Pedobacter ginsengisoli: one gene and its partner. The protein of the gene in region 1 interacts with the protein of each later gene in a pairwise test. Links are inferred from orthologs where the notes say so. Each region holds a gene or a part of one and is shown in the gene's direction. Other genes may lie near its edges.

Region 1 (5,334 bases):
CTGCATCCATAATGATGTAGCCATAGTGCTCCTTAATCATTCCACCCCAGCTAGGCATCGGAGGCTGGGCTCCAAAACCCAAAAAACTTAACCCTGTTTCTAAAAGTATAGCCGAGGCAAAATTTGCTGAAGCAACAACGAGTATAGGACCCGCAATATTGGGCAGAATGTGCTTTATTATTGTTCTTGGAGTAGAATAACCAAGGGCCTGTGCTGCCTCTACAAATTCTACCTCCTTTAATGCCATTATCTGCCCACGTACCAAGCGGGCAACATCTACCCAGGTAGATAAACCAACTGCTATAAATATTTGCCAAAACCCTTTACCAAGGGCAAAAGAGATAGCAATTACCAGCAACAGTGATGGTAATGACCAGATAACATTCATAAACCAACTGATACTGGCATCTATTTTACCGCCAAGATAACCCGCCAAGGCGCCCAAACTGACTCCGATAAATAAAGAAATAAGGACAGCCATTAGTCCTACTGATAAAGACACACGAATCCCCAGAATCAATCGGCTTAAAAGGTCTCTTCCATACAAATCTGTACCAAGCCAAAAAGTTTGGTGATAATGGTTATTTCCGTTAATTAAAGGGTAGCTGATTTCTTCTGCCTGTTCATCATCTCCAATATATGCTCTAGCATAAACTTTGCCCTCACTTTCTCGATATGAAGTAATAGGGATACTTTTAAAATCAGCCACCTGCCCATAAAGCATTTTCTCAAAGAAATTAACCTTTGCAATGTTCTTATTTCTACTAACTATTAGAAAGTCAAAGGATCTGCCTGGTTTCTTATTGGTGAGCTGAAGGTACATGGTATTTGCATTAGGCGTCTGATCTGGTGTAATCGTATAACCAAGAATCCCCATTAGCATAAGTGTAATGATAAATAATAACCCACTCAAGGCCAGTTTATTGTTTCTAAACCGCCTCCAGACTTTTCTTGAAGGGCTATTATTTGTTTCCACTATTTTACCATTCTTCCTTTCCAATTATATTTTCCGGAGTTGCCCGCAATGCCAATATAAACAATGTATATCATGTGCAGTATATTAAGTACCGGTAATAAAAACAATAATTTTCGTCTTCTTGCAAAACCGGTTACATCATATAAAAACAAGAACTCAACAATGATTTTAGCCAGTACTTGGAAGATAGCCAGTTTAAAATAAAAACCTATAAAGAGGCCAATACCTAGATTCATTAGCACACTTAAATTAAACAACCATATACAGACACCAAGAACAATGATCGACTTGTTTTTATACCTGGTGCTTTTTGAAGCCCAACGTTTCCTCTGCTGAATGAATTCCTTTAATGTGGGCTTTGCATGTGTATAAACGATAGCATCTCTATTCTTTAAAAATCCAACATTGTTATCAAAGCGAGCTGCTATTTTATGCAAAAGTAATTCATCATCGCCAGAAGCGAGATCATCAATTCCTTTAAATCCACCTACTTCATAAAAGGCTTCCTTCTCATAGGCCAAATTGGCACCATTGCAGGTAGACGGTTGTTTGTTCCCTATGGTTGAAGCACCCAAGCCTATTAAATAAAGAAACTCCAGCGATTGTGCCCGCTCAAAGAAACTTTTTTCCTGAAAATAAGCAACAGGTGAGGAAATCATTTTATAATTTCCTGCCTCATAAAACTGGATTATCGTTTTTAACCAGTCTGGCCGCATTCTGCAATCAGCATCAGTAGTAATTATCAATGTACCGGTCGACTGTCCTATAGCTGTTTGTATCGCCTTTTTTTTATAGGAGTTTAAAGCTTGATCCTCATTAAGGCTAATTAATTTTACACCTCTGCTTGCATACGATCTTATAATTTCAGCGGTTCTGTCTGTAGAATGGTCATCGATAAAAATAATTTCTGTAAGTTCTTCATTGTAATTTTGAGCAAGGAGATCATCAACAGTTTTTGAAATATTTTTTTCTTCATTACGTGCCGCAACCAGGATCGATACTCTGGTCTTCCCTTCTTTCTCACCAGGCTTAAAATACATCAGGCTATGCCAACCTTTAATAAATGTAACAACAACTATTACATATAAAATAGTCAAAAATGAGGAGAGATAACTAACTGCGCTGAATATTTCCAAAGAAATTAAGTTTAAAAACGAAATAAGTGCCTAATATAGCAGGAATTATAATATTTATTAACCAGATACCCGCAGTGCATGCTATAACGGCAATGTTCTGATCCGTGATATAGCCAAAAAAATAGGAAGCAGTAACACTTCTAACCCCTATATCAAAAAGATCAAGCGAAGGTAAGGTTGATTGAACAAAAAAAAGAATACTTACCATCATCAATATATTCAGATAATGCAAATCAGGTATCAACCAATAGAAAAGGATAAAATATTGGGTACTAAACACAACATATCTGGCCAAACAAAATAGCAAAATATTTAATAGCTCTTTTTTTTTGTATCTGGCAAGAATCCCATAGAATCTCTCATACTTACGCGTAAAACGCATTGAAACCAAAATCCCATTTAACCATTTAATATTAAAATAGAAAATGATAAAAAATAGGCAAAACATAACAGAAAGAATTACCAGAGCGTAGAATAACCGGTAATCAATATCTACAAATTTATAGATGAAAATACATATTGCAATAGCACCAAAAACATTGGTAAGTACCATTTGACCGATATTCCCAACTGCCATGGCTACCACACCTACAATTCTCCTTTTTGGCGACAGAAAGAAAACCCGGCCACCATATTCACCAATTCTGTTTGGTGTAAATACTGCCCAGGTTAGTCCACAGAATACAGACTCAATAGCCCTCCATACACCAATTTTCTCTATTCCAGAAAGTAGTCTTTTCCATTTTAGCGCTTCAAGACCCCAGTTCAAAAACATAAGTACAATCACCGTAGCCAGTATCAAAATGATCTCTGATTCGGGGATTTGCTTTAATAAAGTCTTAAATGAGCTTAGATTCTCATTATCTGACAGTTTGCTGTAAATAATCCAAAAGGTAAATACAACAATTGCAGTTTTAATAAAGTAAGAAAGTATTTTTTTGTATTGTGAAGTCAACTTTTTTGCATTTACTATCTGCAAATATGCTTAATATTGTTTTATGTTGGCTGAAAAAAAGGAACGGGTGATTATGGGGATAGACCCAGGTACTTCAATAATGGGCTATGGAATAGTGCTGGAAAAAGGAAGTAAAATTGAATTAATCACCATGGGGATTATAAGAATGGATCATATGGATGATCACTTTTTGAAATTACAGCGAATTTTTGAGAAAACAACGCTCCTTTTAGATGAATTTAAACCTGATGTTCTGGCTCTTGAAGCTCCATTTTACGGAAAAAACATTCAGGTTATGCTTAAATTGGGTCGAGCACAAGGTGTGGCAATGGCAGCTGCCCTATCAAGGAACATTCCAATTGCAGAGTATGCCCCACGCAAAATCAAGCAATCTATAACAGGAAATGGGAATACCAGTAAAGAACAGGTTGCGGCGATGTTACAGCGACTCTTAAACTTTAAAGAAACACCCGAATTCCTGGACGCTACAGACGGCTTAGCTGTTGCCGTTTGCCATTCCTTTCAGAGAGTAAACACCAGCGGAGCAGGAAAATCCTACTCCGGATGGGAGGCCTTTGCAAAAGACAATAAAAAACGGCTTAAACAGTAACTTAATTTGCGTTGCCTACTTTTCTTTTACGGTAATATTTCAAACTAAAATAAGCAGCAACCACAATTACTATCCAAACCCATAAATTCATTACTACAAGTATAAATTCCTTAAAAATATACCAGCCATTCTGAAAGCTTAACCCTAATCGGGTAAGGAAGTTTGGACGATAGCTATATAAGTCGTCATTTCCCACAAGAATGCTTTTAACTGTATTATCCTGATAAAAATTAAGTGTAATTGTACTATACTGAACTTTAGTATCAATCATCAGATTTTCAATCTTCTTGTCTACATAATCATCCTTAAGAGATAATGAACTTTCTACATTATTGCTTTTCTTATTGGCATGTTTATTAAGTTGCTCTACTGCCTCGACCCTATTTTCATTTTTTAGCTTATTGCTTAAATAAACAATACTTTGATCATCCATTTTAAGTGACTGCTGATCTATAAAGACTGCCAGTCTTGCAACCTTATTGGTAAAATCATCCAGCTTATCAGAAGGGATCTTTGCTATTACTAATCCTTCTGTACGATAAGAGGTAAGTTCAAGTAATGAGTCTGCAGAATACTTAACTTTTTCTGTTTGTTGAATATTACTTTGAACAGTGAATTCAGCTATTGTTCCACCCTCCAGTTTTATAGCTGAACTTAATTTCTCCTTCGTATTCTGTACATCCTTAACCCTGAAACGCATGTCTGCAGTCTTAATGATCTTTTCGTTTAAAAGCGAATCCGTTGATTCAAGATTGGCGCCTATTGAATCTGAATTTTCTAAATTTGAATTTTTATTAGCATTACAAGAAAACATGATTATTGCCAACAGACAATAAGTTAAATAATTTTTCATAATATTAATGATTAGGTTTTTTCATTAATACCAATTATTTAATTAGGTAACCTTAAACAATATAAACGTTACAAAAAAAAACGTCCTCATCAGCTTTTGCTAATAAGGACGTTTTTAAAAGATATGTTTATATTCTTATGCGTCTAATATTTTAAATACACCTTTGCAAGCGATTATAGAACCGATTAAAAGGATTACCCATGAAATAATAGATAAAGTAGTAGAGTCACCTGCAAAGCGTAGAAATACGCCCAAAATACCAACTAAAATCCCAACGGTCATCAATTTATAAATCGAGATTTCGTTAGCTCTTTTCATGCTTTCTGTATTGTGTTTTGGTGTCTGTTCCATTTTATTTTTTTTATTTACTGGGCAAAAATAATATTTTTTAAACTAATACAGCATAAACGCTGATCTTTTTATATCCTTCAATTCTATCCGTTTAAGGCAGCTGCACCACTTACAATCTCTGTAAGCTCTGTTGTAATTGCAGCCTGACGAGCCTGGTTGTATGAAAGTTTTAAAGCTTTCAATAAATCTCCGGCATTTTCAGTCGCTTTATCCATCGATGTCATACGGGCACCATGCTCAGAAGCATGAGAGTCCAATACGGCTTTATACAATTGAATTTTAATTGACTTAGGTATTAACTGCTCAACTATTTCCTCCTGAGAAGGTTCTAAAATATAATCCACATTTGTAGACTTCTCTTCTGTAGCTTCTTGACCACTGGTTAAAGGAATCAGTTGTTCAGTAGTTAAAATTTGAACAGCAGCATTTTTAAATCTGTTGTAAACCAATTCA
Region 2 (4,391 bases), 910 kb from region 1 along the record:
GAAGCGGATAACTATAAGATTTTAAAGGCTGCCCAAATTGTAAAAGACGAGAATATTGCTATTCCTATTTTGCTTGGTAACAAGGAGGTCATTAAGAAGATCATTGAAGATAATGCTTTAGAATTAGAGGGCGTTACCATTATTGACCCTTTTGAAGAGCAGCAGCGCATGGCTAAATATGCGAATTCATTGTATGAGAAACGACAAAGAAGGGGCGTAACTTTAATTGAGGCTACTAAATTTTTGCGAGACAGGAATTATTTCGGGGCTTCGATGGTTGAATTTGGAGAAGCTGATGCAATGATTTCCGGTCTGACAAAAAACTACGTTTCGACCATTAAACCAGCTTTGCAGGTCATTGGTACTGAGGAGGGTGTGAATCGTGTTGCAGGTATGTACATGATGATGACAAAGAAGGGTCCTGTGTTTTTTGGTGATACTACTGTTAATGTTGATCCAACGGCAGAAGAGTTGGTTGATTTGACCTTGTTACTGGAACGTTCGGTAAGTAAATTTAATATACAGCCAAGAGTAGCTTTACTTTCATATTCTAACTTCGGGTCTAACGAAGGTATTGTGCCGGAAAAGGTAAGGAAGGCAGTAAAGATTTTGCACGAAAAATATCCGCAAATTATGGTGGATGGTGAAATGCAAGGAAACTTTGCTATTAATAATGAGATGTTAAAAGATAATTTCCCTTTTAGCAGATTAGTAGGTGGGCCGGCAAATACCCTGGTTTTCCCTAATCTGGAATCTGGTAACATTGCCTATAAATTATTACAGGAGCTTGGAGAAGCTGAAGCTGTTGGCCCGATCTTGCTGGGATTAAAAAAACCGGTACATATTGTGCAGCTGGGCAGTTCAGTAAGAGAAATTGTAAATATGGTAACCATTGCGGTTTTAGATGTACAGGCTAAGGAGCAGGAAGCAAATCCGAAAAAAGGTCTATTAAAAAGAATTTCAAAAAAATAAAATATGTTTGCATATATTGATGGTAAGTTAACCTTTAAATGCCCTGCGTATATTGTAGTGGAAGCCGGGGGTGTTGGCTACCATATTAATATATCTCTAAATACCTACAGTAGCCTTGCTGATACTGAGCGTTGTAAAATCTATACCTGGCTTCACGTTAAGGAGGATGCCCATACACTTTATGGCTTTGCCGATGAAGGTGAAAGAAGATTGTTTCTGCACCTGATTTCGGTATCAGGCATAGGGCCAAATACGGGAAGGATGATGCTTTCGTCTATTACTCCCAATGAAATTCAGGCGGCTATTATTAGCGGAGACCTGCCACTTATACAACGTATAAAAGGAATAGGTGCAAAGTCTGCACAGAGACTTGTTCTTGAACTGCAGGACAAACTAAAGAAAGAAGGAACGGGGTCGTTAATTGCGGCCCCTTTAAACAATACCGTAAAGGAAGAAGCTTTATCAGCTTTAATGATGCTTGGTTTTGCAAAACCTGCCTCAGAAAAAGCAATTGATGGCGCAGTGAAGGTGGGTGGTCAGGATTTATCAGTAGAACAAATGATTAAACTAGCCCTGAAGAATTTATAATTTTTTTTACTCTTGAAAAACAAATTAACGCGAATACTACCGCTCCTCCTGGTAACACTTTTTTGGGGGAAAATGGCTCTCTCTCAAGTTGTTGTTGGGCGGGTTGCCAGTGATACGTCAAAGAATTTATTCGGTTTAAAGGAGAAGCAAAGGTTGGGTATAAGGCCATCATCAAATTCTTTTAAGCCTTTGCCTGATAATGTGAAAAGGGATGTGGAGTATGATGCGGTAAATAAAAGATATATCATAAGACAGCTGATTGGTGACAAGTTGTTGTCTGCACCTCAATACCTTACCATCGATGAGTATCAGCGACTGATCAGCAGTGAAATTAAGCGCGATAACTGGAGGGTGCTTTCAAATGAAGAGATTAATGATGTAAGAAGAACGGGGATTATTCCTAGTTTGAGTATTAACAGCAAGGCTTTCGAGAGAATATTTGGGGGTAATACCATTAATATCCAACCCAGGGGAGAGGCTGAACTGACCTTTTTGGGCAGGATAAATAAAAACGAAAATCCGCTGTTTAATGAACGGCAGCGACTTCAGGGGAATTTTGATTTTAACCAGCGCATCCAGATGGATGTGATTGGTAACATCGGTACCAAGCTGAAGGTAAATATGAACTACAACACCGAGGCTCAATTTGATTTTGAGAATCAGATTAAGCTGGATTATACCGGTGGGGATGATGATATTATAAAGAAAATTGAGGCAGGTAATGTGAGCCTTCCATTGAATACTACCTTAATTAGCGGAACCCAGGCATTGTTTGGGATAAAAACACAATTGCAGTTTGGTAAACTGAATGTGAATACGGTTTTTACCCAGCAAAAATCGCAATCCAGGGAAATACAGATCAATAATGGTGCGCAGCAGAATGAATACAGACTAAGCGCTGATAATTATGAGGCCAATAAACACTATTTCCTTGCCCAGTATTTTAGAGATAACTACAATAAATCGCTTTCAAATCCTCCAACGATTACTACTGGTGTTATCATTACCAAAATAGAGGTATGGGTAACAAATAAAGCAGGTAATACCCAGGATTCAAGAGATGTGCTTGCATTTATGGATTTAGGAGAAAATAAACCTTATAATACGACTCTAGGTGGAGGGACTTCAGTGCTTCCTTCGGGGTTTAAGAATATCCAGTTTCCAAAGCATTCCAATAATTTATTGGATATGTTGCCGGCAGATGCGAGGCAAACCAATTCCAATGCAATTATTTCTTTCTTTCAACAGGCAGGGGGTACAGATAATTATGCAAAGCTTACTTATGCAAGACGGTTGACAGAACGTGAATTTACCTTTCAGCCTAAGCTGGGTTATATTTCCTTAAATAATGCCCTGAACACTGATGAGGTACTAGCTGTTGCTTATCGTTATACTTACAATGGTGTTGAATATCAGGTAGGTGAGTTTACTACTGATGTACCATTTGACCAGGCCAACCCTAAAGTTTTATTTGCAAAATTATTAAAGAATGAAACAACAAAAGTTAACCTGCCTACCTGGGGGTTAATGATGAAAAATATTTATTCTATTGGTGGGTACCAGATCAGTCAGCAGAATTTTAAGCTTGATATATTTAGGATTGATGAGAAGACAGGTATTGAAAGACCTGTAATTACTGAGGGCGAGAAGCTGGATGAATTTAAAAGGCCTTTAAAGGATAAATTATGGATACAGGTTGCAGGTTTGGACCGCTTGAATCAGCAGGATGAATTGAAGCCAGATGGGATTTTTGATTTTCAGACGGAGAACAATCCATTTAATTCAAATGCCAGCTCCAATGCTTCCAACTCATTTGGGAACAGCAATTCGCTGAATAATACCAATAACATTAACAATACAAGTGGAAATACAGCCTATGTGCTTTCCAATACCAAAAATGGCTATATCACTATAGATCCATTAAATGGCCGAATAATTTTTCCGCTGGTTGAGCCTTTTGGGAGGGATTTAGCGAGCCAATTTTTGCCAACGGAACAGGCTTTTATTGATAAATATACTTATACGGCATTATATGATTCTACCAAGGTTGTTGCACAGCAATTGTTTACCAAACAAAACAGGTACATTATAAAGGGAAGCTATCAGTCAGATATTGCGTCGGAGTTTAGCCTGAATGCCATCAATGTGCCTGAGGGATCAGTAAGGGTTTTTGCCGGTACAATCCCTTTGCAGGAAGGTGTTGATTTTACAGTAGACTATCAGGGAGGCAGGGTTAAAATATTAAATACAGGGATCTTAATATCAGGTCAGCCCATTAGGATCTCAACTGAAAATAACGAGCTTTTTGGACTGCAGCAGCGCTCCTTATTTGGTGCCAGGCTGGACTATAAGGTAAATAATAAGCTGAATTTGGGGGGTACAATAATGAACCTTTCCGAAAAGCCATTAACCCCGAAAGTAAATATTGGAGAAGAACCCATTTCAAATACCATTTGGGGCTTTGATGTTAATTACAATTCTCCATCCAGGTTTTTAACCAAGCTGGTTGATAAATTGCCTTTCCTTTCAACAAAAGCCCCTTCGAGCATTACGTTTTCGGGAGAGTTTGCCCAATTGTTACCGGGCCACCCAAATGCCCTGAACTTTGGAGGTAAGAGTGGTGGGGTAAGTTACCTTGACGATTTTGAAGCATCGAGGTCTGTGATAGATCTTAAAAGTGCTGTAGCCTGGCAATTATCAGGTACACCGCAATTATTTCCTGAATCGAACCTGATCAATGACCTTGCTTATGGATATAACAGGGCGCGGATAGCATTTTATAATATTGATCCTACTTTTTATAACAGGAATGCCAGTAACTTACCTTCCAG

The links. The genes of interacting proteins can lie anywhere in the genome.
Region 2: the proteins of ruvC (region 1) and ruvA interact in binary tests that used the Escherichia coli proteins (3 or more experiments, as listed by UniProt). The link is inferred for Pedobacter ginsengisoli from one-to-one orthologs.

The regions. Positions count from the first base shown.
Region 1 is NZ_CP024091.1:4,880,264-4,885,597, reverse strand. Bases 2,108-4,893 are described here. They hold ruvC (crossover junction endodeoxyribonuclease RuvC), read left to right. Parts: upstream 2,108-3,110; coding sequence 3,111-3,677; downstream 3,678-4,893. Other genes in these bases: CPT03_RS20480 (hypothetical protein), read right to left, coding at 4,666-4,881; CPT03_RS20485 (DUF4349 domain-containing protein), read right to left, coding at 3,679-4,530; CPT03_RS20495 (hypothetical protein), read right to left, coding at 2,108-3,067; CPT03_RS20500 (glycosyltransferase family 2 protein), read right to left, coding at 2,108-2,112. Outside these bases: CPT03_RS20505 (ABC transporter permease), read right to left, coding at 1-976; more of CPT03_RS20500, read right to left, coding at 976-2,107; more of CPT03_RS20495, read right to left, coding at 2,090-2,107; atpG (ATP synthase F1 subunit gamma), read right to left, coding at 4,965-5,334.
Region 2 is NZ_CP024091.1:3,965,196-3,969,586, reverse strand. Bases 1-2,767 are described here. They hold ruvA (Holliday junction branch migration protein RuvA), read left to right. Parts: upstream 1-975; coding sequence 976-1,560; downstream 1,561-2,767. Other genes in these bases: sprA (cell surface protein SprA), read left to right, coding at 1,633-2,767; CPT03_RS16280 (NADP-dependent malic enzyme), read left to right, coding at 1-972. Also shown: more of sprA, read left to right, coding at 2,768-4,391. UniProt on the Escherichia coli protein: The RuvA-RuvB-RuvC complex processes Holliday junction (HJ) DNA during genetic recombination and DNA repair.